2 regions of the Kitasatospora sp. MMS16-BH015 genome follow, and region 2 is predicted to be linked to the other one. Evidence: predicted binding sites of a transcription regulator. Region 2 holds the regulator's gene; the other holds the start of a gene.
The links. Region 2 encodes HrcA, which represses chaperone genes, less so after heat shock. Its sites were predicted from a motif close to TTNGCACTCNGNNNNNCNGAGTGCNAA; they were not measured.

Region 1 (15,765 bases), 2.6 Mb from region 2:
CAGCACCCGGGCGCCGATCACCCAGAGCCAGCCGGCCACCAGGCCGAGCAGTACCCGCATGGTGAGCGGCCCGCCGATGTCGGTCAGCGTCTGCATCGAGGCGGTCCAGGCGGTGTGGTCGCGCGCGAAGCCGTGCAGACCGTCCACCCAACTCCGGTCGAGCCGGGCCAGCGGGCCCCAGTGGGTCTCCACCAGGGCGAGCAAGGTGCCGAGCAGCGCGGCGCAGCCGAGCGCCAGGCCGGCGTGGCGGAGTGTGCTGCGGCGGACGGCGAGGGCCGGCCCGGCGCCGAGCGTGGTGCCGGCGTCGGCGCGGGTGCCGTCGGTGGACAGGTGCATGGCTGACACCTTCCCAGGGGGAGTGCGTGAACCTGTGCCGGAGGCATAGCGATTTGGCATCTTTTGTGCGGAGGGCATGCGGACGGGTGGTGTGTGTCCGCTGTCCGTTGTGCGCGCACGGAGTGACACTCCAGGTCGCGGCGTGGTCACTCACGGTCGATAAGCCCGGGATAAATGTCGCAGGATACTGCATCGAGAGAGAAAACTGGACGAGTTGGGAATGTTGTCTTTTTTCTGTGCGTTGGATCGTTACGTGTGAGCCTCCGAGAGGGGCCCGCACGTCTCTTGCCCCGGCTGGCCCCGGCCGGGCGGCAGCCCGGTTTGAAGAGGGCGACAACCAGTCGGACGGGCAGGGGCTGAATCCAGCCGACCGGCACCAGCTGTAAGGGAGCAAGCATGGCCACTCGTGCCGTCGTTCGCGACAGGGCCGACCGGACTCGCTCGGCCCGCCCGACCAACTACGAGGCCGACCGCGACCTCGTCGGCATGTACCTCGACGAGATCGCCAGGACACCGCTGCTCGACGCCGCGGAGGAGGTCGAACTCTCGCTGCGCATCGAGGCCGGCGTCTACGCCCAGCACCTGCTGGACGAGGACACGCTGCCCGAGGGTGTCCAGCGTGAGGAGCTGGAGGCCATAGCCGAGGACGCCGAGCGGGCCAAGGACGTGTTCATCCGTTCCAACCTCCGGCTGGTGGTCGCGGTGGCCCGGCGGTACCCGCGGAGCGGTCTGCCCCTGCTCGACCTCATCCAGGAGGGCAACGCCGGCCTGGTTCGCGCGGTCGAGAAGTTCGACTACGCGAAGGGCTTCAAGTTCTCCACGTACGCGACGTGGTGGATCCGGCAGGCGATCACCCGGTCGATCGCCGACCAGTCCCGCACGATCCGGCTGCCCGTCCACCTCGTCGAGGAGCTGGGACGGATCCGCCGGGTGCAGCGCGAGAAGGCCAAGGAGCTGGGCCGCGAGCCCGACCCGGCCGAGGTGGCGGCCGAGCTCGACTCCACCGAGCAGCGCGTCAAGGACGTGCTCGACTGGGCCCGTGACCCGGTCAGCCTCAACATGTCGGTCGACGACGAGGGCGAGACCCAGTTCGGTGACCTGGTGGAGGACACCGGGGCGACCTCGCCGGAGGACGCCGTCCTCGTCATGCTCCGCCGCGAGGAGCTCGACGACCTGATCGGCCGCCTCGACGACCGGACGGCCTCGATCATCCGCTCCCGCTACGGGATGGAGGACGGCCGCGAGCGGACCCTCACCGAGGTCGGCAAGCAGCACGGTCTCACCCGTGAGCGGATCCGGCAGATCGAGAAGCACGCCTTGGCCGAGCTGAAGAAGATCGCTGACCACTCGGGCTTCGAGGCGGCCTGAGGCTGGTCGGGGCGGTCTGACGTGCTGCGGTGATCGGTGACTGTCCTGGCTGGTGATCGGCTGTTGATTGCTGGTGGTCGGTGTTCAGTAGATCGGTGTCCAGCAGAGGTGAGAGCAGCGGGCCCTGGTGGCGACCCTTCGGGGCGCGGCCGGGGCCCGTTGCCGTTGGTGGGGCGGGCTGTGGTGCGGCCTAGGCTGGGTGGACGGCGAGAGTTGCTGGTGGGCCGGTGGAGGTAGGCGGGCCGGTGGGCTGGTGCAGGTAGGCGGGCCGGTGCCGGTTCGGTGGGTAGTCGTGGGATTGGTTGGAGTCGAGAGGTCGTGGGACGTATGGGCGAGCAGGGCGACGTGAACGGGCAGGCCGGCCGGGATGGTCAGAGTGAGCAGGTGGACCCGGGGACGGGAGGCGGGGAGCGCCGGCCGGAGGCCGAGCGGAAGGCGAAGCTGGTCTTCGGTGATCCGCTGGACCGGCAGAGCAGTGACGACACCGACCGGGGTTGGGGTGAGAGCTCTGGGACGGGCGGCGCCAAGCGTGGGCTGGACTGGTACCTGAGTCAGCGGCCGCCGCACCACGGGGAGTGAGGCGGCCGGGGACAGGACTCGGGACGGTACGGGACTGTCGTCAGGGGACGGTGAAGGCAGGACGGGTGGAGCGGTGTGGGTGTCGGAGGGGGACGGGTGACCTGGGGCGAGCCGGGGTGAGCTGGGGGGGTCAGCTCTGGCGGACGAGGGCGTCGCGGATCTCGGTGAGCAGTACGACTTCCTGAGCCTCGGCCTCGGCGGAGGCCTCTTCGAGGGTCTTGCGGTTGGCCATGAAGCGCTTCATGGGGACGATCAGGGCGAAGTAGACGACGGCGGCGGTGATGATGAACTGCAAGACCGCGCTGAGCACGGAGCCCCACAGGATGTAGACGCCGGAGGTGACGTTGCCCGCCTCGTCCATGGCGCAGGGGCCCTTGAGACAGGACGAGTACGAGGCCAGGTCCTCGCTTCCGAACAGGCCGACGATGGGGTTGATGACGCCCTTCACGAAGGCGTTGACGATGTTGGTGAAGGCCGCGCCGATCACGACGGCGACGGCGAGGTCGATGACATTGCCGCGGAGCAGGAATTCCTTGAAGCCCTTCATGCCGCGCTGAACGACGATCTGTCGGACTGGTCACGGGTGAATTCGACGGCGTCTGGTTGACGCGGCGGATGGTGCTGCGTGGACGCCGGAGGTACGGCGGTGTCTGCCGCCGCCTGCCCGTCGCGGCAGCTCATCGGGTGTGTGGTGGTGGGGCTGGCCGGCTCCTCGGGACGACGGTGTGACCTCCTGGGGGCGTGCGGCTCTGTGGGGTGGTGCGGGGTTCTGGTTGGGCGTGGCTCGGTGGGGCTGGGGCTGCGGCGGTGCGGTGGAGGCGGTGCGAGGGGACCGTTGCGCCGACGCCGGTGGTGGCGGGGGTGCCGGCGGGGGAGCGGGACTGGGTACGGGCTCGGTGTGGTGGGTGGCGGGCTGGGCTGGGGGCCCGGTGAGCTGGGGCGGGGTGGTGCTCTGGGGCCCGGGCGGTGGCGAGCAGTCGCAGATGAGGGTGGGGGTCTCGGGGTGCCGGGGAGGTTGGAGCGCGGTGGGTGTGGTGGGCGCGGTGGGCGCGGTGGGCGCGGTGCTGGCCTGGGGCGCTGCAGGCACAGGCACAGGCACAGGCACAGGCACAGGCGCAGGGGTGGGAGTGGGGGCAGATGTGGGCGATCGGTGGCTGGTGGTGGTCTGTGTCGGCTCGGCCGGGGTGAGGGCTTCGTCGTCGGCGGTGGCTGTGGTCGGGGTCGTGGCTGCGGTGACCGAGGCGTGGAAGGGCGGCGGGCCGTGGCGCAGGGGGCCGGCGGTGAGGGAGGTGGAGGCGGCCAGTAGCCCGGCCACCACCACGCCGGGTCGGTGACGGACGGCCTGTTGGAGCCGGTGTCGGCCGCCGGAGCCGCGTCGGATGGGTGCGAAATCGGGTAGGGCGCGGCGGGGCGGTACAGCAGGACCGGGGGCGGGCACCACCGTTCGACCCCGCCGGGGCGGCGGCGGGCCGAGCGGGGCTCGGTGCCGAGGGTCGAGGGGGTACTGGTGCGGTCGGTTGGCCAAGCTGTGGGCGCTACTGCCGGGGACGGTGAACTGGGCGGCGTGCTGGCTCTGGAGGGGCGCCCGACCGGGTGCGGGGTCAGGAGACGGTCCCGTGGGAGGCGTTCGGGAGGGCGTGGGGTCGTAGGTCGGCTCGGGGGTGCGGATGGGGGTCTGGATGGGGGTGCGGAGGTGGTCGGTCGCCGGGTGGCCAGGCTGAGTGCTGGTGGGGGTGCGGGCGGGGGTATGGGCGAGTTCGGCGACTGGTGACCGGGTCGGAGCGGGCTGGGGGAGGTGCAGCTGGCCCGGAGGAGCGGCCCGTGGCGGGTGGGTGGCTGTGGCTGGGGGTGTGTACGTGGGGGTGGTGCCTGCCGGTTGGCCCGGGGTGGTCGGGGAGCCGTGAGGGCGCGCGGCGGGGAGTACGTCTGGCGGGTGTGCCAGCGGGCCCGGGGGCGCGTACCTGTCGTCGGTGGGGTCCGCGCTTGCGGGGTGCGGTGGGGTGGGCGGGGACCCGTGCGCTTGGTGACCAGGGTGCGCGCCGGGCGGGTGCGCCTGGGTGGTCAGGGGCCCGTACGTGTGGCTGGTGGGGCTCTCACCCGCCGCTGGGTACGGGGTGGTGGGTGCTCTGGGCGTGCTGGGTGTCCTGGAGGCGTGGTCGGCGGGATTCGTGGCCGGAGGGTGGCCCGGAGCGATTCGGTACCCGTACGCGTGGTCGGTGGGGATCGCGGCCGTCGGCCGGCCCGGGGCGGTCGGGAAGCCGGGTGTGTGGTGGGCGGGGCGTGGACCTGAGGAGTGGGGTGGGGCGGGCTGGGAGCTGGGCGGCTGGTGGGCAGGCGCGGGCTCCGGGGGGTGCCGGGTCCTGGCGGGGCGGGTGGGAATGTCGTCAGGTCGGGAGAGGGGACTCGGGAAGGGGGAGGACTGGGGAGTCGTCATGGGGGGATCACCGCCTCTGGTGGGCTGCGTGGGCTGCTGTCCGGGCGAGCCGGGGCCGGGCGCTGGTGCGGTGGCCGGGCGGCTCGGGCGGGCCCTCGGTGGGTTCGCCGGGATCAGGGTGCGCCGGGGCGGAGGCGGTACGGAAGTCCGAATCCCCAGGCTGTGGATAACCCGGGGGTGTGGATAACTAATGTCACTCGGACGGGTGAAATGCCACTGGGCTCGGCACCAGAAAGGTGCCGAGCCCAGTTGGAGTGTGTGCGGCCTACCCGAGCCGGAGCGGTCGGGCGGCGTAGGCGGCGGGAGCACGTGGCGGGGCCAGTGCGGCCGGTGCGACCGCCGGAAGCAGGTGGTGGCCGGTCGGGGTCGCCGCGGAGGGCCGACGCACGGGAGCGTCGCCGCCGGAGGTCAGCTCGCGGAGCCGGTGCCGGCGCTGCTGCTCGACGAGGCCGCCGGGGCGGGGGTCGAGGCGGCCGGGGTGGACGACGTCGAGGAGGACGAGGTCGAGCCGGAGGAGGCGCTCACCGAGCTGGTCGAGGAGGACCGGCTGTCGGTGCGGTAGAAACCGGAGCCCTTGAAGACCACGCCCACGGCCGAGAAGACCTTGCGGAGCTTCCCCTGGCAGTCCGGGCAGGTGGTCAGCGCGTCGTCGGTGAACTTCTGCACCGCCTCCAGGCCGTTGCCACACTCGGTGCACTGGTACTGGTACGTGGGCACTTGATCTTCCTCCTGCACTTCCCCCTGGCACTCTCGCCTGATGAGTGCTAACGATGGTCAATGATGCGGCATTCCGCTGGTTGAGTCCAGCGGCCGCAGATGTGAGATGGGTCCGGTCGCAGATGCGGGGCGGGGCCGGTCGCGGAGCGAAACCGGGTTCGGGAGGGGCGGAGCCCACCTCCTCTCGGGGGTGGGGGACCCCACCCCCTCCCGAGGGTGAGGTCAGCCCTTGGCGCCACCGGCGGAGGCGCCGACCAACTGCCCGCTCCCGGCGTTGCTGCCGCCGGAGCGACCGGTGGCACCCGCAGTGGCGGAGCTGCTCCGGGCCACCGTCCGGCTCTGCTGGGTCTGCGGCACCAGCAGGTGTCGCAGGGTGATCAGCGCGACCAGGCCGAGCCCGGCCCCGACGATCGGCACCAGGAAGCCGGCCGACGGGCCGTGCCCGTCGATCATCCGGCCGGCCACGGTGGAGCCGACCGCCAGGCCGAGGCCGATCGCGCCGGTCAGCCAGGTGAAGGCTTCGGTCTTGGCACCGTCGGAGACCAGGGACTCGACCAGGGTGTAGCCGGTGATCAGGGTCGGCGCGATGGCGAGGCCGCAGACCAGGCCGGCGATGGCCAGGGTGGCGAGGTTGGGCATCGCCCACAGGGTCGAGCAGCCGAGCACGAGCAGCGCGTAGCTGATGAGCATCCGCTGACGGGCCGAGCGCCGCCAGGCGATCATCCCGTACAGCACACCGGCCAGCATCGAGCCGCCGGCGAAGACGCCGTAGACGATCCCGTTGAGGCTCTCCTGGCCGGCGGCCCGGGCGAAGGCGGTGATGGAGACCTGCAGGGCGCCGAAGACGGAGCCCACGCCGAGGAAGGAGCCCGCGAGGAGGCGGACGCCCGGGGAGGTGAGGGCGGAGACCCGCTCGGCACCGGCCGTCTTGGGGTGCCGCGCCGGGGCGGTGCCGCGCTGGGCGGCGAAGGCAAGACCGCCGGCCACGGTGAGGGCGGCCTCGGTGATCAGGGCGGCGGAGGGGGTGACGGTGGTGGCGATGGCGGTGGCCAGCACCGGGCCGATCACGAAGGTGAACTCGTCGGTGACGGATTCGAAGGCGAAGGCGGTGTTCAGCTTCTGCGGGGAGCCGGCCGGGCCGGAGAACTTGGCCACCCAGCGGGCCCGCACCATCGCGCCGATCTGCGGCACGCTCGCGCCGGCCGAGGCGGCGGCGAGGTAGAGCGTCCAGGTCGGGGCGTGTCCGACGGCCAGCGCGATCAGGGCGCCGACCGAGACGGCGTGCACCAGGATGCCGGGCAGCAGGATGGCGGTCTGTCCGTACCGGTCGGCGAGGCGGCCGGTCTGCGGGCCGATGAAGGCCTGGGCCACGGCGGAGGCGGCGGCGACCAGGCCGGCCGTGCCGTAGGAGCCGCCGTTGTCGAGCACCAGCAGCATGATGCCGATGCTGAGCATCGCGTAGGGCAGGCGGGCGGCGAAGGCCGGGGCCAGGAACGTCCAGGCGCCGGGGGTGCGGAGCAGGGCTCCGTAGCCGACTCGGGCGGGGGCGGGGGTTTCGACCGGGGCGGGGGCCGTCACGGTCGGTCCTTCCTGCTGCCTGGTAGCGCGGACGGGGTGTGGGTGGCCCCGACGGCGCCGAGAGTCGTCCTCTCGCGCGTCGACCGGGGTGATACCCGAGTCCGGTGGGGACCAGGGCCGCCGAGCGGTCGCGCCAACTCTGCATCAGACAGATGTAGCGGGTGTTCAGGTAGGTACGAACAGGTACCAGAAGCTTGTGTCTCCCATGGTATCGCCAATCCTGCCGTTTCGCCCAGGAACGCAAGGTGAACGTCACACGGAACACACGAACCGAAACAGCTACCCGCGTAGCTGACGAAGAACCGAAAGGACCGCCCATGGCACAAGGGACCGCCCATGGCACAAAGGGCTGCCCATGGCGCAAGGGACTGCCCGTGGCACAGGAGTATGGCTGTCGAGCCTCGGCATCCTCGTCCGTGCCCACGGCTCGACCGCTACGGCCGCCCGTACAGCCAGCCCGCCAGCTTGCCGCCCTTGTCCACCGCGCGGAGTCGCCGCTCGGCCGCCTCGCTGACCTCCTCGGTGGTGACCACCAGGAGTTCGTCGCCGGCCCGCAGCACGGTGGCCTTGTCGGGGACGAAGCTGCTGCCGTCCCGGACGACCAGGGTGACGGCGGCCCCGGCCGGGAGGCGCAGTTCGCTGACCTCGACGCCGGACATCTTCGAACCGGCCGCGAGCGAGACCGAGAGCAGCTGGCCGTGCAGTCGCTCCAGCGGAGCGGATTCGATGCCGAGGTCCTGCCCGATCGAGCCCTCGCCGACCCGGAGCCACTTGGCCAGCAGCGGGAGGGTCGGCCCCTGGAGCAGGGTGAAGACGACCACCAGGATGAAGACGACGTTGAAGCCCTCCTCGGCCTGCGGCACGTCGGCCACCAGCGGGATGGTGGCCAGCACGATGGGCACTGCCCCGCGCAGTCCGGCCCAGCTGAGCAGCCCCTGCTCCCGCCAGGGCAGTCGGAACGGGGTCATGGTGAGCAGCACCGAGGCGGGCCGCGCGATGAAGACCAGCACGGCGCCGACCACCAGCGCGGGCACGATGGAGGAGCCCATGGTGTCGGGGTTGCAGAGCAGTCCGAGCACCACGAACATGCCGATCTGCCCGATCCAGGCCAGTCCGTCGGCGAAGCCGCGGACGGCCGGTCCGTGCGGCAGCTTGGCGTTGCCCAGGATCACCGAGGCGATGTAGACCGCGAGGAAGCCGGAGCCGTGCAGCAGTGCGCCGCCGGCGTAGGCGAGCACGGCCAGGGCCATCACGGCGATCGGGTAGAGGCCCGAGGAGGGCAGCGCGACGCGCTTGACGGCGTAGGCGCCCAACCGCCCCACGGCGTAGCCGACGGCCAGGCCGATCGCGAGCTCGGCCAGGATGGTGCCGACCAGCACGTACCAGGAGTCGAGCGGCCCGGTGGTGGCGAAGGCGACCACCAGGATCACCACGGGTGCGTCGTTGAAGCCGGACTCGGCCTCCAGCAGGCCGGTCAGCCGGGGTGGCAGCGGCACGGTGCGCAGCACCGAGAAGACGGCGGCGGCGTCGGTGGAGGAGACGATCGCGCCGAGCAGCAGGGAGGTGCGCCAGTCGAAGCCGGCCAGCCAGTGCGCCCCGGCGGCGGTGACGAAGACGCTGACCGCCACGCCGAAGGTGGCCAGCACCACGGCGGCCGGGATCACCGGCTTTATGGCCTTGTAGCTCGTCTTGAGCCCGCCCTCGGCCAGGATGACGACGAGCGCCGCGTAGCCGAGCACCTGGGTGAGCGAGGCGTCGTTGAAGGTGATGCCCAGGCCGTTCTGGCCGAGCGCGACGCCGATCCCCAGGTAGATGAGCAGGCTGGGGAGCCCGGAGCGGGTCGCGAAACGCACCGCGACCACCGCGACCAACATGATCACGGAGAACTCGAGCAGGAAGCGGTTCAGGTGGTCGACGGTCACGCAGGGGCACCTCGTCGTCGTGAAGGGCGGCGGGCAGCGGTGGAACGCAAGGCGGTGGAACGCAAGACGGTGGAACGCAAGACGGTGGAACGCAAGACGGTGGGACGCAATGCAGTGGAACGCGAGGCGGTAAGACGTAAGGCGGTGGGACGCAGGCGGTGGCGCGTACGGACAGGGCGGTGGCGCACCCGGACGGACGGCCACGGAGAAGTGTCGTTACCCAGTCTAACATTTTACCTGTTCTTTTATGAAGGTCTTGGCTTTCGAGGGCGGGTAAGGTCCAGCCGGTAGGGTCCAGTTCGTCCCACTCGTGGACACACCCCATGCATGTCCGCCGACCGAGTCGCCCTAATGTGGTGACCTGTCACGGCCGTCGACCCCCAGCCAAGGACCCATCAGATGCCCCGCTCGAAGAAGTTCCGGCGCGCCCGTCTGTTCGTGATCGTGCTGGCCGTCCTGCTGGTGGCAGCGGTGGCCGGCGGCGGGTACTGGGGCGTCAGCACCGTCCGGTCCTCCTTCCCGGAGGTGTCCGGCACGGTGAAGGTGGCCGGGATGTCCACCCCGGTGGACGTCAAGCGGGACGCCAACGGGATCCCCCAGCTCTACGCCGACACCTCCGAGGACCTGTTCCGGGCCCAGGGGTACGTGCAGGCCCAGGACCGGTTCTGGGAGATGGACGTCCGACGGCACATCACCGCCGGGCGGCTCTCCGAGATGTTCGGGTCGGGCCAGGTCGAGACCGACTCCTTCCTGCGCACCATGGGCTGGCGCCGGGTCGCGCAGCAGGAGTACGACACCCAGCTCTCGCCCGACACCAAGAAGTACCTCAAGGCCTACACCGACGGCGTGAACGCCTGGCTCTCCGAGCACCCCGGCGGGGCCTCCGCCTCGGTGGAGTACGCGATGCTCGGCGCGGTCAACGGCTCCTACAAGCCCGAGGCCTGGGACCCGGTGGATTCGGTGGCCTGGCTCAAGGCGATGGCCTGGAGCCTGTCGGGCAACCTCCAGGAGGAGATCGACCGCTCGCTGCTGGCCCAGAACTTCAGCCAGGACCAGGTCGCCCAGCTCTACCCGGACTACCCGTACGACCGCAACGGCACCATCGTGAAGACCGGTCAGGTCGGCAAGGACGGCAAGTACCAGCCCGTCGACAGCCAGGCCGCCCCCGCAGGCACGGCGCAGGGCCGGGCCACCACCCAGGCGCTGCTCACCGGCATCTCGAACCAGATCGCCGCGATGCCGCAGCTGCTCGGCCCGCAGGGCCAGGGCATCGGTTCCAACTCCTGGGTGGTCTCGGGCGCGCACACCACCACCGGCAAGCCGCTGCTGGCCAACGACCCGCACCTCGGCCCCGAGATGCCCTCGGTCTGGTACCAGATGGGCCTGCACTGCCGGAAGACCGGCCCGGCCTGCGGCTTCGACACGGCGGGCTTCACCTTCGCCGGGATGCCCGGCGTGGTGATCGGCCACAACAAGGACGTCGCCTGGGGCTTCACCAACCTCGGCGCCGACGTGACCGACCTCTACCTGGAGAAGGTGACCGGCCCGGACACCTACCAGGTGGACGGCCAGGACCGGAAGTTTGAGACCCGCAAGGAGACCATCAAGGTCGCCGGCGGCACCGACCGCACCATCACGGTCCGCACCACCGGTCACGGCCCGCTGATCTCCGACCAGAGCACCGAGCAGCAGGACGTCGGCAAGTACGCCCCGCTCTCCGGCGCCGGGCCCGACCGGGCCGGTGGCTACGGCGTGGCGCTGGATTGGACAGCGCTCAAGCCGGCCAAGACCATGGACGCCGTCTTCAAGCTGGACAAGGCCGCCAACTGGTCCGACTTCCAGGGCGCCGCGGCCGACTTCGCCGTCCCCGCGCAGAACCTGATCTACGCCGACACCAAGGGCAACATCGGCTACCAGGCCCCCGGTCTGGTGCCGGTCCGCGGCAAGGGCGACGGCCGGTACCCGGCCCCGGGCTGGGACTCCTCCTACGACTGGAAGAAGGACTACGTCCCGTTCGCCTCGCTGCCCTACAGCTACAACCCGGCCGTCGGCTACATCGTGACGGCCAACCAGGCCGTGGTCGACCGGAGCTACCCGTACCTGCTCACCAACGACTGGGAGTACGGCACCCGGGCCAAGGAGATCACCGACCAGATCGAGAGCCGGCTCAAGAACGGCGGCCGGATCTCCCCGGACGACATGCAGCAGATGCAGCTGGACAACACCAGCGTGATGGCGCAGACCCTGGTGCCGCTGCTGCTCAAGGTCAACATCACCGATCCGTACGTCCGCGAGGCGCAGGACCTGCTGAAGGACTGGAACTACCACCAGGACGCCTCCTCGGCCGCCGCCGCCTACTACAACGGCGTCTGGCGCCAGCTGCTCACCCTGGCCTTCGGCCAGAAGTTCCCGGCCGACCTGCGCGCCAAGGGCGACTGCCTGCTGCGCCAGAAGCACGACCCGACGCTGCCGGAGGACGCGGTGGGCTCCACCGTGACCGTCACCGAGTGCGGCACCCGGGACGCCAAGAAGGCCCAGCCGGACGGCGGGGACCGCTGGATGGAGGTGGTCCGCACCCTGCTGACGCAGCCGCAGAGCAGCTGGTGGAACTACATCGACTCCGACCACCGGCCGCAGAAGGGCCTGGGCAACCTGCTCGCCGAGGCGATGAAGGACGCCCGCCAGGAGCTCACCTCCAAGATGGGCAAGGACATCTCCACCTGGAGCTGGGGCCGGCTGCACACCCTGACGCTCAAGGAGCCCACCCTGGGCACCGACGACTCCTCGATCGCCTCCGGCCTGGTGCACAAGCTGCTCAACCGCGGGCCGTACCAGCTCTCCGGCGGTTCGGCCGCGGTGGACGCCACCGGGTGGAACGCGGCGGCCGGCTACGAGGTGGACTGGGTGCCCTCGATGCGGATGGTCGTGGACCTCAGCGACTTCGACGCCTCCCAGTGGGTCAACGTCGGCGGTGCCTCGGGCCACGCCTTCCATGCGAACTACAACGACCAGACGGCCGTCTGGGCCCGGGGCGACCTGCTGCCCTGGGCGTTCTCGACCGACAAGGTCGACGCCGCCACCAAGAACAAGCTGGTGCTGACCAACGGCTGAGGGCCCGACGGTCAGCCCCGTTCGATCCTGGTGACCCCGTCCGGGGTCACCACGGCGTGCACCGGCCGGTCGTGCTCCTCGGCCGGCAGCTCGGGCAGGTACTCCTCGGCGTAGAGCAGGGTGACCAGCAGCGGTTCGGCCCCGGCCCGGGCCAGCCGGGCCAGCACCCGGTCGTAGGAGCCGCCGCCGCGCCCGAGCCGCAGCCCCCGGTGGTCCACCGCGAGACCGGGCAGCAGCACCAGCTCGGCCGTGCGGACGGCCTCCGGGCCGAGCCGTTCCGCGGTGGGTTCCAGGAGGCCGCGCCCGGCCGGGGCGAGCCGCTCCGGGCCCTGGTACTCGGCCCAGTCCAGGTCGTTGTCGGGCAGCAGCACCGGCAGCAGCACCCGCACCCCCCGCCCGCGCAGCGCCTCGAGCAGCGGCCGGGTGCCCGGTTCGCCGCCGACCGAGACGTAGGCGGCCACGGTGGAGCCCGGTGCGGCCAGCGCCACCGCGTGCTCGGCCAGGGCCAGGGCGGCGGTTTCCCGCCATTCGGGTGAAGATTCCCGACGGCGGGTCAGCAGGCGTGACCTCAGCTCGGCCTTCTCGTTGTGCATCGGATGCTCCTAGGTGCGCTCGGGCCTGTTCCCTCACCGCCGGACGCCCCGCGTCCGCCGACTGCCCGAGCCTGACACGCGGAAGGCGCCCGATGTCCACCCCGCTCCTGGTCGAGGCGCTGGCCGTGCTCAGCGCCCCCGCGCTGGCCGCCACCGCGCTCTGCGGGCTGCGCGGGCGCCGCGCGGTGCGCGCCGCCGAGCAGCGGGAGGCCGGGTTGCGGGCGCGCCTGGCCGAGCTGGAGGCCGAGTGCGCCGCGCTCCAGCGCACCGCCTCCTGCGATCCGCTCACCGGGGTGTGGAACCACCGCCACCTGCAGCTCACCCTCGACCGGGAGGTCGAGCGGGTGCGCCGGGCCGAGCCGGGGGAGGAGCCCCCGCTGGCCCTGCTGATGCTGGAGATCACCGGCTTCGAGGCCGTGGTCGCCGAGCACGGCCGGGCCCGGGCCGGCGCGGTGCTGCGCGACCTGGCGCAGCGGCTCACCGTGGAGATCCGCCGCACGGACACGCTGGCCCGGTACGGCGGCGAGGAGTTCCTGGTGGTGCTGCCGGACACCGACCTGGCCGGGGCGGCGCAGGTGGCCGAGCGGCTCTGCTGGACGGTCCGCCGCCACCCGCTGCTCGACTGGTCGCCCGGCGGCAGCCGCCCGCAGCACCCGCCGGCGGGCAACGGCCTGACGGCCGCGGTCGGGATCGCCACGCTGGCCGGCACCACCCCCGGCCCGGGCGGCGAGGCGCACACCTCCCTGCTGCTGCGCGCCGCCGACCAGGCCCTGGGCCGGGCCCGGGAGGTCGGCGGTGGCGGCTGGTACGCGGCCGGGCCGACCGGTACGGGGCCTGACCGGGAGGGGTGCGAAGCAGTGCTCGGGGGCGGGGTAGGAGCGCCCGAAATCCCCGGTAATCTGTCGCTCTGTGCCGGAGGGGTCTCACAGCCGTCCGGCGCGCCGCACACCCCTTCCGCAGCGACCGTGGCGCACGACGGAGTCTCCTGACCGGCTGGGATTAACCGGTGGTTCACTCCGTTCTTAGCTCCCGGTACCGAGCCTTAGTAAGGTCTCCGCATGACGCAGACGAATGGCCGCATGCCCGTCACCAAGGCCGTGGTGCCCGCGGCAGGGCTGGGCACCCGCTTCCTGCCGGCCACCAAGGCGACCCCCAAGGAGATGCTGCCGGTCGTCGACAAGCCGGCCATCCAGTACGTCGTCGAGGAGGCCGCCGCCGCCGGCCTCTCCGACATACTGATGGTCACCGGCCGGAACAAGCGCGCGCTGGAGGACCACTTCGACCGGGCGTACGAGCTGGAGGAGCTGCTCGCCCGCAAGGGTGACCAGGACAAGCTGCGCCGCGTCCAGGAGTCCGTCTCGCTGGCCAACATGCACTACGTCCGCCAGGGCGACCCCAAGGGCCTCGGCCACGCCGTCTCGGTGGCCGAGCAGCACGTGGCCGGCCAGCCCTTCGCCGTCCTGCTCGGCGACGACCTGATCGACCCGCGCGACCCGCTGCTCTCCCGGATGATCGAGGTGCAGCAGGAGCTCGGCGGCTCGGTGGTCGCGCTGATGGAGGTCGACCCCTCCCAGATCCACCTCTACGGCTGCGCCGCCGTGAAGCCCAACGGGCTCGGCGAGGACGTCTTCCGGATCACCGACCTGGTCGAGAAGCCCGAGACGGCCGACGCGCCCTCCAACTACGCCGTGATCGGCCGCTACATCCTCGACCCGACCGTCTTCGACGTGCTGCGCGACACCGAGCCCGGCCGCGGCGGCGAGATCCAGCTGACCGACGCGCTGCGCGAGCTGGCCGCCCGGGACGAGACCGGCGGCGGCCCGGTGCACGGCGTGCTCTTCAAGGGCCGCCGCTACGACACGGGCGACCGCGCGGACTACCTTCGCGCTATCGTCCGTCTCGCCTGCGAGCGCGACGACCTCGGCCCGGACTTCCGGTCCTGGCTGAAGGAGTTCGTCGGCTCCGAGATGCAGGGCTGACACCTCTTCAGGAATGAGCGTGAGGCGATGACCGGGTCCACCCAGAGCAGCTGCTGCGAGGACGGGGCGGGCCCGGCCCCGCGCCTGTGGACGGTGGACGAGCACCTCGCGGACGTGCTCGCCGCCGTCGGCCCGCTGCCCGCCATCGAGCTCCAACTGCTCGACGCGCAGGGCTGCCGGCTCGACGAGGACGTGGTCGCCACCGGCGACCTGCCACCCTTCGACAACAGCTCGATGGACGGGTACGCCGTCCGGACCGCCGACACCACCGGGGCCACCGAGCAGTACCCCTCGGTGCTCACCGTGGTCGGCGACATCGCCGCCGGCGCGGGCGAGCTGCCCAAGGTCGGCCCGGGCCAGGCGGCCCGGATCATGACCGGCGCCCCGATGCCGCCCGGAGCCGAGGCCGTCGCCCCGGTCGAGTGGACCGACGGCGGCACCGGCACCGGCGTCGCCGCCGACGCGATGACCGCGCCGGTGGCGGACGAGGAGGTCCGGGTGCTGCGCCCGGTCGCCGAGGGCGCCCACATCCGCCGCCGGGGCAGCGACATCACGGCCGGCACCGAGGTGCTCACCGCCGGCACCGTGCTCGGCCCCACCCAGCTCGGCCTGCTGGCCGCGATCGGCCGGGGCACCGTGAAGGTCCGCCCCCGCCCACGCGTGGTGGTGCTCTCCACCGGCAGCGAGCTGGTGCAGCCCGGCGATCCGGTCGGCCCCGGCCAGATCTCCGACTCCAACAGCTTCACCCTCACCGCCGCCGCCCGGGACGCGGGCGCCATCGCCTACCGGGTCGGCGGGGTGCCGGACGACGCCGCGGTGCTGCGCGCCGTGCTGGAGGACCAGCTCGGCCGGGCCGACCTGATCGTCACCAGCGGCGGGGTCAGCGTCGGGGCGTACGACGTGGTCAAGGAGGTCTTCGAGTCGTACGGCGGCGTGGACTTCCGCCGGCTGCGGATGCAGCCCGGCAAGCCGCAGGGCTTCGGGCGGGTGGACGGCGTGCCGCTGCTCGCGCTGCCGGGCAACCCGGTGAGCGCGTACATCTCCTTCGAGCTGTTCGTCCGCCCGGTGATCCGCACCATGCTGGGCGCCCCCGACGTGCACCGCCCGGTGGTCCGGGCGCACTGCCCGGCCGAGCTGCGCTCCCCGGC
Region 2 (15,765 bases):
AGCACGGCGCGCCGTACCGGACAATGGGGGCATGCCCTCCGCACTCCCCGACGGCGAAGCCGTGCCGCACGACGGTTCCCTGCCCGCCCACGCCCTCACCGGGCTGGGCGAGCGGCCCTTCGGCTTCTACCTGCACGTGCCGTACTGCGCCAGCCGCTGCGGCTACTGCGACTTCAACACCTACACCGCCACCGAGCTGCGCTCCTCCGGCGCCGTCGCCTCCCAGGAGACCTACGCCGGCAATCTGGTGAGCGAGATCCGGCTGGCCCGCCGGGTGCTCGGCGAGGCCGAGCTGCCGGTGCAGACGGTCTTCTTCGGCGGCGGCACGCCGACCCTGCTGCCCGCCGCCGACCTGGTCCGGGCACTGGCCGCGATCCGCGACGAGTTCGGGCTGGCCCCCGGTGCCGAGGTCACCACCGAGGCCAACCCCGAGACGGTGAGCCCGGCCTACCTGGCCGAGCTGCGCGCGGGCGGCTTCAACCGGATCTCCTTCGGCATGCAGAGCGCCAAGGCGCACGTGCTCCAGCTGCTCGACCGCCACCACACCCCCGGCCGCCCCGAGGCCTGCGTGGCCGAGGCCCGCGCGGCCGGCTTCGAGCACGTCAACCTCGACCTGATCTACGGCACCCCCGGCGAGACCGACGAGGACTGGCGGGCCTCGCTGGACGCCGCGATCGGCGCCGGTCCCGACCACGTCTCCGCCTACTCGCTGATCGTCGAGGAGGGCACCAAGCTGGCCGCCCGGGTCAAGCGGGGCGAGCTGCCGATGATCGACGACGACGTGCACGCCGACCGGTACCTGATCGCCGAGGAGGCCCTGAGCGAGGCCGGCTTCCACTGGTACGAGGTCTCCAACTGGGCCACCACCGAGGCCGGCCGCTGCCGCCACAACGAGCTCTACTGGACCGGCGCCGACTGGTGGGGCGCAGGCCCCGGCGCCCACAGCCACGTCGGCGGCGTCCGCTGGTGGAACGCCAAGCACCCCGCCGCCTACGCCCAGGCCCTGGCCGAGGGCCGCACGCCGGCGCTCGGCCGCGAGGTGCTGCCCGAGGAGGACCGCCGGGTCGAGCGCATCCTGCTCGAACTGCGCCTGCGCGAGGGCATCCCGCTCGGCCTGCTGGCGCCCGAGGGCCTGGCCGCCGCTGGCCGCGCGGTCAAGGTCGGCCTGCTGGACGAGACGGCCTTCGCGGCCGGCCGGGCCGTGCTTACCCTCCAGGGGCGGCTGCTGGCGGACGGCGTCGTGCGTGACCTCGTGGACTGATAGTCGTTACGGTGTATGCAGCCGTCTGAGGGAGCGTGTGATGACTGCCGTCGATGACCGCGTGACAGCGATCTACGAGAACCTGGAAGTCCCCGAAGGGTTCAAGGCCGAGCTCATCAAGGGGGAAATCGTGATGCTGGCCGGGCCCGATCGGGTTCACAACTGGATCGTGGAGTCCATCCTCGATCAGATCCCCCGCGCGGGCTGGCACCGGGCCCAGACGCAGGACATCGCCATTCCCGGGCAGGCCAGCGAGCCGCAGCCGGATCTGGTGGTCTACGAGCGCGGTGCGGTCGAGGGCCCGGGGCGGCTGATCCCGGCAGCGGCTGTGACCATGGTCGTGGAGGTCGTCTCCAAGACCAGTGTCGACCGTGACCACCGGACCAAGCGGCTGATGTACGCCGAGGGTGCGATCCCGGTCTACCTGATCGTGGACCCGCTCCAGGGCGTCTGTGTGCTGCTCACCGAGCCGAGCGAGGAGACCGTGTCCGGGCTGCCCGACTACTGCTCCGAGCGGACCAGTCGGTTCGGTGCGGACATCCCGGTCGAGGTGCTGGGCATCACCCTCGACACCACGGAGTTCCAGACCTACTCGTCCTGAGCGGTCACGAAGTCGATCAGCTGCTCCACCCGGCCGAGCAGGGCGGGCTCCAGGTCCTTGTAGGTGTTCACGGAGGCGAGGATGCGCTTCCAGGCGGCGGGGGTGTCCACCGGCCAGCCGAGGCGGCGGCAGATGCCCTCCTTCCAGGACTCCTCGTAGGGCACGTCGGGCCAGCCGGGGATGCCGACGCTGGCGGGCTTCACGGCCTGCCAGATGTCGATGTAGGGGTGGCCCACCACCAGGACGGCGGAGCCGGTGACCTGGGCGGCGATGCGGTGCTCCTTGGTGCCGGGCAGCAGGTGGTCGACCAGCACGCCGAGGCGGCGGCCCGGGCCGGGGGAGAAGGCGGAGACGATCGCCGGCAGGTCGTCGATGCCCTCCAGGTACTCGACCACCACGCCCTCGATCCGCAGGTCGTCGCCCCAGACCCGCTCGACCAGCTCGGCGTCGTGCCGGCCCTCCACGTAGATCCGCGACTCCCGGGCCACCCGGGCCCGGGCTCCGGGCACGGCGACCGAGCCGGAGGCCGTCACCCGCTTCACCGGGGCGGCGGCCGTCACCGGCCGGACCAGGGTGACCACCTTGCCCTCGAGCAGGAAGCCGCGCGGGGTCATCGGGAAGACCCGGAGCTTGCCGAAGCGGTCCTCCAGCGTCACGGTGAAGCCCTCGGCCGTCTTCTCGCACCGCACCACCGCCCCGCAGAACCCGCTCGCGGCCTCCTCCACCACCAGGTCCCGCTCGGCGGCCACCTCGGGGGCAGGGGCCTGGTTCTTCCAGGGCGGGGTCAGGTCCGGTCCGTAGCTGCGCACCCGGCGATCATACGAGCCGACCGACGGCCCGTCAGAGACCCAACGCGCCGCGCAACTCCTCGAAGCTGGGGGCGAGCTCCCGCAGCCGGGCCGCCGCCACCGCGTCCTCGCCCTGCACCAGCGGGTACTGGAGGCCGCCGAGCAGCCGGGCCTGCCGCCCCAGCACGGCGGCCGCCTCCGCCAGCCCCAGCTCGGCCAGGCAGCCCGCCGCGTCGCTGCGCCGCCGGGCGCCGACCCGGACGGCGAAGGCGGTGAGCAGCGTGCGGATGCCGGCCGGCAGCCCCCGCTCGACCCGGTCGGCCAGCGCCGCCACGGCAGCCGCCCCACCCAGCGAGCCGGGCGGCATCGGGAGCTCGCTGCGGCCCGCAAGCCACCGCTCGGCGGCCGGCAGCGACCGCCGGAGCGCCTCGGCGACGGTGACCTCGCGCACCCGGGTGAAGCCGGTGCGCAGCACGTACGGCGCGTCGAGGTAGCCGACCGACTTCCCCTCCCAGGCGGCCAGGAAGGCCGGGGTGGGCATCGTCGCGTAGGGGTGGCCGTGCGGATCGTGCAGCTCCACCTCCCGCTCGTCGGCCGCGAGCACCACCACGTAGTGGTCCCCGCCCTCGGCGTTCGGCGTGCCCGGCTGGTAGAGCAGCAGACCCATGTCCACCGGCCCGACCAGCGCGGGCCCGCTCGCGCAGGCGGCCCGCAGCCGCTCCAGCGCCCCGGCCGGGCCGCCGCCCGCGCTGCGCTCGCAGACCCAGCCGAGCAGCTCGATCGCCGAGTCCAGCCCGATCTCCGGGTGCCAGCCGTACGGGTCGAACAGCGGCAGCTCGCCGGCGATCAGCTGGGCGCCGAACGGCGAGCCGGTCAGCGTCTCGATCACGGCGGTGGAGGGTGCCTCCGCCCCCAGCACCATGGCCAGCGAGTTGGTGAAGCAGTACGGACCGGAGCCGGTGTAGCCGAGCACGGGGAGACCCTTCGAGGCGGTCGGAGCCGCGCCGGTGGTCACCGGGCGGTGGGAGCAGCCAACCGCCTCACACCGTGTCAGGGTCAACCTGGGTCATGAGTCAGAGCCCCGGTGCGCCCCAGACCGGGAACCAGCGGGTGAGGTCCGGTTCGAGGCGGAGGTCGTTGGGGAGGAGGGCCTTGATCTGGAGCTCCAGGGGGCTGTTGCGCTTCTCGCCGCCGCCCGGCATCGGGGCGAAGGGATAGAAGCTGCCGCGCTTGTAGAGGTAGACCAGGCCGAGCGACTGGCCGGAGTCGTTGCGGAAGCCCACGATCGAGCAGAGCAGCTGGGGGCCAAAGCCGTTGGCCTCGAGCTCGCTGTTGACGGCGTGCAGGTCGTTGACCAGGTCGGGGAGCTCCTCGGGGGTGTGGCGGGCGAGCAGCCAGGAGTAGCCGTAGCCGTCCTGGCTGGCCTCGACCGGGACGCCGCCGGTGGCGGTGTCGGCGTCGAGCAGGGCCCTGACCTGGCGCTGGACCTCGACGAAGGCGCCGCCCTCGACGGCGGCGAAGCAGACCGAGCCGAGGCCGGTGGGCTTGAAGCCGGCCCCGGCCTCGAGCGTCAGGGCGGCCGAGGGGATGCCGAAGAGCTGGTCGAGATCGGGCTTGACCGGCTTGGTGCGGCCGAAGAGTGCGTCCAGGAAACCCATGAAGTGATCCTCACTGACCGAGTTCGGCGGAGATCTTGCCCAGCTGCGCCAGCCGCTTCTCCAGCGAGGGGTGGGTGGACATCAGCTGGGTGGCGGCCTCCCGGGCGCTCAGCGCGGGGGCGAAGTAGAAGGCGTTGTACGCCTGTGAGGCGCGCAGGTCCTTGCTCGGGATGGCGGCGATCTGGCCGGTCACCTTGGTCAGCGCCGAGGCGAGCGCGCTGGGCCGTCCGGTGAGCTGGGCGGCGGCGCGGTCGGCGGCCAGCTCGCGGTAGCGGGAGAGCAGCCGGGTGAGCAGGAAGCTAATCGCGTAGACCACCATGCTGACCAGCGGGATGATCAGCATCGCGATGGCCGCGTTCTGGTCGTTGTTGTTGCGGTTGTTGCCCCCGTAGAAGCCGCCGTAGAGCGCGATCCGGGTCATCATCCCGGCGAGCACGCCGAGGAAGCCGGCCACCGTCATCACCGCCACGTCCCGGTGCGCGACGTGCGAGAGCTCGTGGGCGAGCACGCCCTCCAGCTCCTCCGGCTCCAGTCGGCGGAGCAGGCCGGTGGTGACGCAGACCACCGCGTTCTGCGGGTTGCGGCCGGTGGCGAAGGCGTTCGGCATGTCGGTGTCGGCCACCGCGACCCGGGGCTTGGGCATGTCGGCGAGGGCGCAGAGCCGGTCAATGGTGCCGTGCAGCTGCGGGTACTGCTCGGGGGTGACCTCGTGGGCGCCCATCGCCCGTTCGGTGATCTTGTCACTGAACCAGAACTGGGCGACGAAGAGCCCGCCGGAGATCAGCACCACCAGCGGCCACGCCCCGCGCAGCAGGACGATCAGCACCCCGGTGAAGCCGACATAGAGCAGCCCGATCACGAACATGGTGAGGACCATCCGACCGGTGAGTCCGCGGTCGGGGGCGAAACGGGAGTGCTGAGGTGACGCCGACATCGCTGCTCCTTCGTGAGAACTGCCGATATCACTGTCCGTCTTCGATGCTGCCACCCCGCGACCGCGCGGGCACCGCCCCGCGCCGGACGGATCCCGGGGTGCGCCCGGGCCGGGCGAAAGCGGGAGGAATGCCGCGCGGAACGAGCGCGAATCGGACGAGGATCACGCGGGCGGGCCGTTCCTGCGGTGGTGGGCGGGCCTTACACTGGCTGGTACGGTGCTGGCACTCTGCCTTCCGGAGTGCCAGAGGAGACGCTGCAAGCAGTAGGAAGCGCTGTCAGCTCAACGGACGAAGACGGAGGTGCGTGCCATGTTCAGCGAGCGGCCGTTGGACGACCGCAAGCTCTCGGTGCTGCGCGCCATCGTGCAGGACTACGTCGGCACCGAGGAGCCCGTCGGCTCCAAGGCGCTGGTCGAGCGGCACAGCCTCGGCGTCTCCCCGGCCACCGTGCGCAACGACATGGCGGCGCTGGAGGAGGAGGGGTACATCCACCAGCCGCACACCAGCGCCGGGCGGATCCCCACCGACAAGGGGTACCGCCTGTTCGTCGACCGGCTGGCCGAGGTCAAGCCGATGAGCGCCCCGGAGCGCCGGGCCATCCGGCACTTCCTGGACGGCTCGGTCGACCTGGACGACACCGTGGCCCGCACCGTGCGGCTGCTCGCGCAGCTCACCCGGCAGGTCGCCGTGGTCCAGTACCCCTCGCTCTCCCGCTCCACCGTGCGGCACGTCGAGCTGGTGGCGCTGGCCCCGAGCAAGGTCATGCTGGTGCTGATCACCAACACCGGCCGGGTCGAGCAACGGATGGTCGACTGCCCGGGCCCGGTCGGCGAGACGGTGCTGGCCGACCTGCGGGCCCGGCTCAACAGCCGGGCCGGCGGCCAGCGGCTGCCCGACGTGCCGGCCCTGCTCGACGACCTGCCGGCCGCCTTCGAGCCGCCCGACCGGGCCACCGTCACCACCGTGCTGGCCACCCTCTTCGAGACGCTCGCCGAGCAGAACGAGGAGCGGATCATGCTGGCCGGCACGGCCAACCTGACCCGGTTCGGCCACGACTTCCCGCTCACCATCCAGCCCGTCCTGGAGGCCCTGGAGGAGCAGGTGGTGCTGCTGCGCCTGCTGGGTGAGACGCCCGACGCCGGGGTGACGGTCCGGATCGGCCGGGAGAACGACTACGAGGGCCTGAATTCCACCTCGGTCGTGTCCGTCGGTTACGGTTCGGGCGACGAGAGCGTGGCGAAGCTGGGCGTGATCGGCCCGACCCGGATGGACTACCCGGGCACAATGGGGGCGGTGCGTGCGGTGGCACGGTACGTCGGCCAGATCCTGGCCGAATCGTAGAGGACCAACCGGGCCGTGGGGCCCGGTGACCAGTCGCAGCACTTCAACAGGCGGAACAAGCGGAGCATTTGGTGGCCACGGACTACTACGCGGTACTCGGCGTCCGACGGGATGCGGGGCAGGACGAGATCAAGAAGGCGTTCCGGCGCCTCGCCCGTGAACTGCACCCGGACGTCAACCCGGACCCGAAGACGCAGGAGCGGTTCAAGGAGATCAACGCCGCTTACGAGGTGCTCTCCGACCCGGCCAAGCGCCAGGTCTACGACCTCGGCGGCGACCCGCTCTCCCCGAACGGCGGCGGTGGCGCCGGCGGCTTCGGCGCGGGCGCGGCGGGCTTCGGCTTCTCCGACATCATGGACGCCTTCTTCGGCGCGGCGGCCGGTCAGCGCGGACCGCGCTCGCGGACCCGCCGGGGCCAGGACGCGATGATCCGCCTGGAGATCAGCCTGGAGGAGGCCGCGTTCGGCACCACCAAGGAGCTCCAGGTCGACACCGCCGTCACCTGTACCACCTGCTCCGGTGAGGGCGCCGCTCCCGGCACCTCGGCGCAGACCTGTGACATGTGCCGCGGCAAGGGCGAGGTCTCCCAGGTGACCCGTTCCTTCCTCGGCAACGTGATGACCTCGCGCCCCTGCCCGCAGTGCCAGGGCTTCGGCACCGTCGTCCCGACCCCGTGCCCCGAGTGCGCCGGCGACGGGCGCGTCCGCGCCCGCCGCACCCTCACGGTCAAGATCCCCGCCGGTGTCGACAACGGCACCCGGATCCAGCTGGCCGGCGAGGGCGAGGTCGGCCCCGGCGGCGGCCCGGCCGGTGACCTCTACGTCGAGATCGCCGAGACCACCCACCCGACCTTCCAGCGGCGCGGCGACGACCTGCACTGCACGGTCACCATCCCGATGACCGCCGCGGCGCTCGGCACCCAGGTGCCGCTGCAGACCCTGGACGGCGTCGAGGAGGTGGACATCCGGCCCGGCACCCAGTCCGGCCAGTCCATCCCGCTACACGGCCGGGGCATCACCCACCTGCGCGGCGGCGGCCGGGGCGACCTGATAGTGCACGTCGAGGTGCAGACCCCCACCAAGCTCGACCCCGAGCAGGAGGAGCTGCTGCGCCGCCTCGCGCTGCTGCGCGGCGAGGAGCGCCCCTCGGGCACCTTCGCCCCCGGCCAGCAGGGCCTGTTCTCCCGGCTGAAGGACGCGTTCAACGGCCGGTAGGCCGCCGCTGTCCGTCCCGCTTCGAGCCCCCGCGCCGCACGTCCGGTGCGGGGGCCGTTTTTTCTGTACCGATGCCCTTGCACCGAGGAGTGCCATGACCGCGCCCGTGTTCGTCGTCGAGACCGAGCGGCTGGCGGGGGCCGCCCCCGGCGTGCTGCTCCGGCTCGACGGCCCCGAGGGGCGGCACGCCGCCGCCGTGAAGCGCCTGGAGCCCGGCGAGGCCGTCACCCTGGCGGACGGCCTCGGCCTCGGCGTGCACGGCTCGGTCGCGGCCGTGCACGGCAAGGACGCGCTGGACGTGCTGGTCGCCGAGGTCCGCGAGGAGCCGCCGGCCCCGGCCCGGATCGTGGTGGTCCAGGCCCTCCCCAAGGGCGACCGCGGCGAACTCGCCGTCGAGACCATGACCGAGGTCGGTGTCGACGTGGTGATCCCCTGGGCCGCCTCCCGCTGCATCACCCAGTGGAAGGGCGACCGCGGCGCCAAGGCCCTGGCCAAGTGGCGCGCCACCGCGAAGGAGGCCGGCAAGCAGGCCCGCCGACTCCGCTTCCCCGAGGTCCGCGACCTCATGACCACCCGTCAGCTCGCCCCCCTGCTCGCCGGGGCCGCCTTCGCGGCCGTCCTCCACGAGGAGGGCTCGCTCCCCCTGGCGACGGCCTCCCTCCCGCCCGCCGGCGACCTGGTCCTGATCGTCGGCCCCGAAGGCGGCATCTCCCCGGACGAACTGGCGGCCTTCGCCGAGGCCGGCGCCCACCCCCACCGCCTCGGCCCCTCCGTCCTGCGTACCTCCACGGCAGGCGTGGCGGCGGGTGCCCTGCTCTTGGCCCACTCCGGACGCTGGCAATAGGCACTCTGGGTCAGCACATCAGGGGCGCGGGGAACTGCGCGAAGTCGGAAGAAGCCTTCGAGTCATCTCGCCCGCGCAGCCAGTTGCACCGTCAACGGATAGTGCAACGAGGGCATGAGTGTAAGAGTGCGGACCTTGCATGGCTGGCCGCGCCGTTCCCCGCGCCCCTGGATGGTGCAACTCCTGGATACGGCAAACACTTGCTGCTTAGAGTGGCGCTCGTGAGTTCTTACCTGCGATACCCGCACGTGTCCGGCGACTTGGTCGCCTTCGTCGCCGAGGACGATGTCTGGCTGGCTCCGCTGGAGGGGGGGCGGGCCTGGCGGGTGACGGCGGATCAAGTGCCGGTGCGTGGGCCGAGGTTCTCGCCGGACGGGGCCAGCCTGGCCTGGACCTCGCTGCGGGACGGGCGTCCCGAGGTGCACGTGGCGCCGGTGGCCGGGGGCGAGGTGCGGCGGCTGACGTACTGGGGGAGCGCGACCACCGCGCTGCGCGGGTGGCTGCCCGACGGCCGCCCGGTCGCCGTCACGGCGGCCGGGCACAGCACGGCCCGCCGCACCTGGTCGTACGCCCTGCCGCTGGACGGCGGCGAGCCGGAGCGGCTGCCGTACGGGCCGATCGGCGGGCTGGCGCTGGAGCCGGGCGGGCCGCGGGCGCTGCTGCTGAGTGCGTCGAGCACGGACCCGGCCCGCTGGAAGCGGTACCGGGGCGGGCAGGTCGGCAAACTCTGGATCGGGGCGGGCGAGTTCGAGCGGGTGCACGCCGGGCTCGGCGGCAACATCGCCGCGCCGATGTGGATCGGCGAGCGGATCGCCTTCCTCTCCGACCACGAGGGCGTGGGGCAGCTGTACTCCAGCACGCCGGAGGGCGAGGACCTGCGCCGGCACGGCGACTCCACGGAGTTCTACGCCCGGGACGCGACCACCGACGGCCGTCGGGTGGTCTGGCACCGGGCGGGCGAGCTCTGGCTGCTGGACGACCTGGCGGGAGCCGCCCCGCGCCGGATCGAGGTGGACCTGGCCGGCCCGCGCACGGGCCGGCGCCCGCACCCGCTTGCCGGGCAGCTGGACGAATCGGCGCCGGACCACACCGGGCGGGCCTCGGTGGCCCAGGTGCGCGGCACGGTGCACTGGCTGACCCACCGGGAGGGCCCGGCCCGGGTGATCAGCGAGGAGCCCGGGGTGCGGGCCCGGCTGGTGGCCGTGGTGCCCGCCCCGCCGGAGGGCGGCGAGCAGGGCGCGCTCTGGGTGAGCGACGCCGAGGGCGAGGACGCGGTCGAGTACGCCCCGGCTGCGCTCGGCGCCGAGCGGCGGCGGCTGGCCGCCGGGCAGCTGGGCCGCGCGGTGGAGCTGGCCGTCTCGCCGGACGGCGCCCGGCTGGCGGTGGCCTCGCACGACGGCCGGGTGCTGGTGGTGGGCCTGGACGGCGGCGAGGTGCGGGAGTTGGCCCGCAGCACCGAGGGCGAGGTGCACGGCCTGGTCTGGTCACCGGACTCCGCCTGGCTGGCCTGGTCGCAGCCCGCGCTCGGGCCGTGGAGCCTGCGGCAGATCATGCTCGCCGAGGTGGCCGCCGGCACGGTGGCCGAGGCCACCCCGGCCCGGTTCGTCGACTACGCACCCGCCTTCACGGCCGACGGCCGGCACCTGGCCTTCCTCTCGGTGCGGCACTTCGACCCGGTCTACGACGCCCACGTCTTCGACCTCTCCTTCCCGACCGGCTGCCGCCCGTACCTGATCACGCTGGCCGCCGACACCCCCTCGCCGTTCGGCCCGCAGCGGGCCGGCCGCCCGGTGGGGGACGAGGAGGAGCCGAAGAAGGAGGTCAAGGAGGGCGAGGAGGAGGCCGCCGAGGCGCCGCCCGCCACCCGGGTCGACCTGGAGGGGATCGCCGACCGGATCATCCCGTTCCCGGTGGAGGGCGGCCGGTTCGGCCAGCTGCTCGCGGCCAAGGACGCGGTGCTCTGGACCAGGCTGCCGCTGGTCGGCGAGCTCGGCGACGGCGCGGCCTCGCTGGAGGACGAGCAGCCCCGGGCCAGCCTGGAGCGGTACGACCTGAAGAAGCTCAAGGTGGAGGAACTCGTCGCGGAGCTGGACGACTTCGCGGTCAGCGGGGACGGCCAGCGGCTGACCGTCTACGACCACGGCGCGCTGCGCTCGCTGCCCGCCGGGCACAAGGCGGGCGAGGAGGAGGAGATCGAGGTCGATCTCGCCCGGCTGCGGGTGGCCGTCGATCCGGCGGCCGAGTGGCGGCAGATGTTCGACGAGAACGGCCGCCTGATGCGGGACAACTACTGGCGGGCCGACCTGGGCGGCTTCGACTGGGCGGGCACGCTGGAGCGCTACCGGCCGCTGGTCGAGAAGCTGGGCTCGCACGACGACCTGACCGACCTGCTCTGGGAGGTGGTCGCCGAGCTGGGCACCTCGCACGCCTACGTGGTGCCGCCCGGCCGGGGCGCCGACGCACTGCGCCGGCAGGGCCTGCTCGGCGCCGACCTGGCCCGGGACGGCGAGCGCTGGCGGGTGGCCCGGGTGCTGCCCGGCGAGTCCTCCGACCCGCGGGCCCGCTCGCCGCTGGCCGCGCCCGGGGTGGCCGTGCGGGCCGGGGACGCGATCCTGGCCGTCAACGGCCGCCCGGTCGACCCGGTCACCGGGCCCGCGCCGCTGCTGGCCGGCACCGCCGGGCAGCCGGTCGAGCTGACCGTGGCCGGGCCGGACGGCGTGGAGCGGCACCCGGTGGTGGTGCCGCTCGCCAGTGAGGAGGCGCTGCGCTACCACGACTGGGTGGCCGGGCGGCGGGCCGAGGTCCGCGCGCTCTCGGACGGCCGGCTGGGCTACCTGCACGTGCCGGACATGGTCGGCTCGGGCTGGGCGCAGCTCCACCGCGACCTGCGGGTGGAGATGGCCAAGGAGGGCGTGGTCGTGGACCTGCGGGAGAACCAGGGCGGCCACACCTCGCAGCTGATCGTCGAGAAGCTGGCCCGCCGGATCGTCGGCTGGGACCGGGGCCGCGACCTGGCCCACCCCGACTCCTACCCGCACGACGCCCCGCGCGGCCCGGTGGTGGCGCTGGCCGACGAGTACTCCGGCTCGGACGGCGACATCGTCAACGCGGCGATCCAGGCCCTGGGCATCGGCCCGGTGGTCGGCACCCGCACCTGGGGCGGGGTGATCGGCATCGACAGCAAGTACACCCTGGTCGACGGCACCCTGGTCACCCAGCCCAAGTACGCGTACTGGCTGGAGGGTTACGGCTGGGGCGTGGAGAACCACGGGGTCGACCCGGACGTGGAGGTGGCGATCGCCCCGCAGGACTGGGTGGCCGGCCGCGACACCCAGCTGGCCGAGGGCGTCCGGCTGGCCCTGGCGGCGCTGGCCGAGCGTCCGGCGCTCACCCCGCCGCCGCTGCCCTGACCCCGTTGCCAAGCCGCCGGGGCACGGGCAAGGTGGTGCCCCGGCCGGAGACTCGGGGGAGAAGAGCATGACGATCCATCACCTGGACTGCGCGACGATGTGCCCGCGCGGCGGCCGGGCCCTGCTGGGCGGCGACCACCTGGTGGGGCACTGCCTGCTGGTCGAGGGCCCGGAGGGGCTGGTGCTGGTGGACACCGGCTTCGGCACGGCCGACGTGGCCGACCCGAAGCGGCTCGGGCCGGGGCTGACCGTGATGTCCCGGCCCCGGCTGAGCCTGGCCCGCACCGCGCTGCACCAGGTGCGGGCGCTCGGCCACGACCCCCGGGACGTGCGGGACATCGTGCTGACCCACCTCGACCCGGACCACGCGGGCGGGCTCTCCGACTTCCCCTGGGCGCGGGTGCACGTCTTCGGCGAGGAGCTGGCGGCGGCCGTGGTGCCGCGCAACCGGAACGAGCGGCAGCGCTACCGCACGGCCCAGTGGGCGCACGGCCCGAAGTGGGTGGCGCACGAGCCGGACGGCGAGCACTGGTACGGCTTCGCGGCCACCCGGGTGCTGGACGCGCCCGAGGTGCTGCTGGTGCCGCTGCCCGGCCACACCCGGGGCCACAGCGCGGTGGCCGTGCGCAGCGGCGACTCCTGGCTGCTGCACTGCGGCGACGCCTACTTCCACCACGGCGAGGCCGACCCGGCGGTGGGCCGGGCCCCGCTCGGGCTGGCGCTCTTCCAGCGGGCGCTGGCGGTGGACGACGCGGCCCGCCGGCACAACCAGGAGCGGCTGCGGGCACTGCGCCGGGAGCACGAGCGGGAGGTCACGCTGTTCTGCGCCCACGACCCGGCCGAGCTGGCCCGGCTGGCCCGATAGGCTTTCACTGGCGGGCCCCTGAGCCTGTGTCCTGAACCTGTGTGAGGAGAGCGAGATGGCCGGCGAGGCACAGTCCGACTGCCTGTTCTGCAAGATCGTGGCGGGCGAGATCCCGGCGACGGTCCTGAGGAGGACGGAGCGCACCCTCGCCTTCCGCGACATCGCGCCCAAGGCCCCCACCCACGTGCTGGTCATCCCGCACCTGCACTACCCGAACGCCGCCGAGCTGGCCGCCGCCGAGCCGGCCGTCGCCGGCGAGCTGCTCGCCGAGGCGGGCCGGGTGGCCGAGGAGGCGGGCCTGAAGGACTACCGGCTGATCTTCAACACCGGTGCGGGCGCGGGCCAGACCGTCTTCCACGCGCACGTGCACCTGCTGGGCGGCAAGCCGATGACCGAGAACATGGTCTGATTCGGTGTCCGTGCGCGAACTCGTCGTCCTCGGCACCGCCAGCCAGGTGCCCACCCGGCACCGCAACCACAACGGCTACCTGCTCCGCTGGGACGGCGAGGGCCTGCTGTTCGACCCGGGCGAGGGCACCCAGCGGCAGATGCTGCACGCCGGGGTCTCCGCTACCGGGATCACCCGGATCGGCGTGACGCACTTCCACGGCGACCACTGCCTGGGCCTGCCCGGCGTGGTGCAGCGGATCAACCTGGACCGGGTGCCGCACCCGGTCGACGTGTACTACCCGGCCACCGGTGAGGCGTTCTACGAGCGCCTCACCCAGGCGAGCGCCTTCCACCGCACCGCCGAGCTGCGCCCCCGCCCGATCGAGCAGCCCGGCCGGCTGGCCGCCCCGGGCGCGCCCTTCGAGCTGCACGCGGCCCGGCTCTCCCACCCGGTCGACTCCTTCGGCTACCGCCTGGTCGAGCCGGACGGCACCCGCCTGGTGCCCGAGCGGCTCGCCGCGCACGGCCTGCGCGGCCCCGCGGTGGGCCGGCTCCAGCGCGAGGGCGCGGTCGAGGTGGACGGGCGGCGGGTCACCCTGGCCGAGGTCAGCGAGCACCGGCCGGGGCAGCGGTTCGGCTTCGTGATGGACACCCGGCTCTGCGACGGGGTGTACGAGCTGGCTGAGGGCGCCGACCTGCTGGTGATCGAGGCGACCTTCCTCAGCGCGGACGCCGCCCTGGCCGAGGAGCACGGCCACCTCACCGCCGCCCAGGCGGCCAAGGTGGCCACCGAATCCGGGGTCTCCACCCTGGTGCTCACCCACTTCTCGCAGCGCTACCCGGACCTGGAGGGCCACCTGGCCGAGGCCCGGGCCCACTTCGACGGCCGGCTGGTGGTCGCCGAGGACCTGATGCGGGTTTCGGTGCCGCCACGCCGGGCAGACCGGTGAGCCCGGCCCCACGCCATCCCGGTGGATAGGGCCGGCGGCGGGTAAAACCAGTCGCGCACACCCGTGCGGGTGACGCAGCATCGACAGGCCGCCGGCCCCCGCGGCGGCCCCACGCGCCGCCGCGGCGATCATCCGTGCGGCGTACCCTGGTGACCCCGGGCAGACCGGGCGGCACCCCGACGACGGATGGGATGAGGCAGGCCGCAGCGCCGACCCATGACTGAGACAACGCAGACCCCCGCCAACGGACAGCCGCGCCCCGACCGTGCGGCCAACGCCCGGATCGTGATCCCCGAGAAGCACCCGATGGTCACCCTGCTCGGAGCCACCGACTCCCTCCTGCGGGTGATCGAGCAGGGCTTCCCCGAGGCCGACATCCACGTCCGCGGCAACGAGGTGACGGCCACCGGCAGCCCCGCCGAGGTCGCCCTGGTCAAGCAGCTGTTCAACGAGATGATGCTGGTGCTGCGCACCGGCCAACCCCTGACGGAGGACGCCGTGGAGCGCTCCATCAGCATGCTCAGGAGCGCCGCCGAGGACCCGGCCCACCCGGCCCCGTCCGAGGTGTTCACCGCGAACATCCTCTCCAACCGCGGCCGCACCATCCGGCCCAAGACGCTCAACCAGCAGAAGTACGTCGACGCGATCGACAAGCACACCATCGTCTTCGGGCTCGGCCCGGCGGGCACCGGCAAGACCTACCTGGCCATGGCCAAGGCCGTCCAGGCCCTGCAGGCCAAGGAGGTCAACCGGATCATCCTGACCCGCCCGGCGGTCGAGGCGGGGGAGCGGCTGGGCTTCCTGCCCGGCACCCTCTACGAGAAGATCGACCCGTACCTGCGCCCGCTCTACGACGCGCTGCACGACATGATGGACCCGGACTCGATCCCCCGGCTGATGGCCGCGGGCACCATCGAGGTCGCCCCGCTGGCGTACATGCGCGGCCGCACCCTCAACGACGCCTTCATCATCCTGGACGAGGCCCAGAACACCTCGCCCGAGCAGATGAAGATGTTCCTCACCCGCCTCGGGTTCAACTCCCGGGTGGTCGTCACCGGCGACACCAGCCAGATCGACCTCCCCGGTGGCACCCGCAGCGGTCTCAAGGTCGTCCAGGAGATCCTGGTGGACGTCCCCGACATCCACTTCTCCGTGCTCACCAGCACCGACGTGGTGCGCCACAAGCTGGTGGGCCGCATCGTGGATGCGTACGAGCGCTGGGACGCCCAGCAGGAGGCGAGCGCCGCCGAGCCGCGCAAGCCCGTCCAGCGCAAGGGCGCCCGCACCCCCCGACAGTCCCATCGCACCGAAAGCTGAGTACCGAACCCTCCATGTCGATCGACATCGCCAATGAGTCCGGCTGGGACGCCGACGAGGACGCCATCCTCGACGTCGCCCGCTTCGCCCTCGACAAGATGCGCATCCACCCGCAGTCCGAGCTGTCCGTGATCCTGGTCGACGGCGCGGCGATGGAGGAGCTGCACATCCAGTGGATGGACCTCCCGGGG

Region 1: the regulator HrcA is predicted to act here: its motif matches at 5,459-5,485, upstream of CFP65_RS22865 (FmdB family zinc ribbon protein).

Annotation. Positions count from the first base shown of each region.
Region 1 is NZ_CP025394.1:5,267,387-5,283,151, forward strand. It holds gene CFP65_RS22840 (phosphatase PAP2 family protein) at 1-336, opposite strand, end outside; gene CFP65_RS22845 (sigma-70 family RNA polymerase sigma factor) at 733-1,704, shown strand; gene CFP65_RS22850 (hypothetical protein) at 2,032-2,283, shown strand; gene mscL (large conductance mechanosensitive channel protein MscL) at 2,414-2,830, opposite strand; gene CFP65_RS22865 (FmdB family zinc ribbon protein) at 5,126-5,434, opposite strand; gene CFP65_RS22870 (MFS transporter) at 5,657-7,012, opposite strand; gene CFP65_RS22875 (potassium/proton antiporter) at 7,447-8,886, opposite strand; gene CFP65_RS22880 (penicillin acylase family protein) at 9,334-12,045, shown strand; gene CFP65_RS22885 (5-formyltetrahydrofolate cyclo-ligase) at 12,057-12,638, opposite strand; gene CFP65_RS22890 (GGDEF domain-containing protein) at 12,731-13,627, shown strand; gene galU (UTP--glucose-1-phosphate uridylyltransferase GalU) at 13,697-14,617, shown strand; gene glp (gephyrin-like molybdotransferase Glp) at 14,645-15,765, shown strand, end outside.
Region 2 is NZ_CP025394.1:2,696,297-2,712,061, reverse strand. It holds gene hemW (radical SAM family heme chaperone HemW) at 32-1,261, shown strand; gene CFP65_RS11765 (Uma2 family endonuclease) at 1,302-1,862, shown strand; gene CFP65_RS11760 (DUF3097 domain-containing protein) at 1,850-2,671, opposite strand; gene CFP65_RS11755 (hypothetical protein) at 2,703-3,623, opposite strand; gene CFP65_RS11750 (hypothetical protein) at 3,724-4,308, opposite strand; gene htpX (zinc metalloprotease HtpX) at 4,319-5,242, opposite strand; gene hrcA (heat-inducible transcriptional repressor HrcA) at 5,553-6,584, shown strand; gene dnaJ (molecular chaperone DnaJ) at 6,656-7,798, shown strand; gene CFP65_RS11730 (16S rRNA (uracil(1498)-N(3))-methyltransferase) at 7,893-8,642, shown strand; gene CFP65_RS11725 (S41 family peptidase) at 8,855-12,052, shown strand; gene CFP65_RS11720 (MBL fold metallo-hydrolase) at 12,120-12,917, shown strand; gene CFP65_RS11715 (histidine triad nucleotide-binding protein) at 12,973-13,326, shown strand; gene CFP65_RS11710 (ribonuclease Z) at 13,331-14,257, shown strand; gene CFP65_RS11705 (PhoH family protein) at 14,474-15,574, shown strand; gene ybeY (rRNA maturation RNase YbeY) at 15,589-15,765, shown strand, end outside.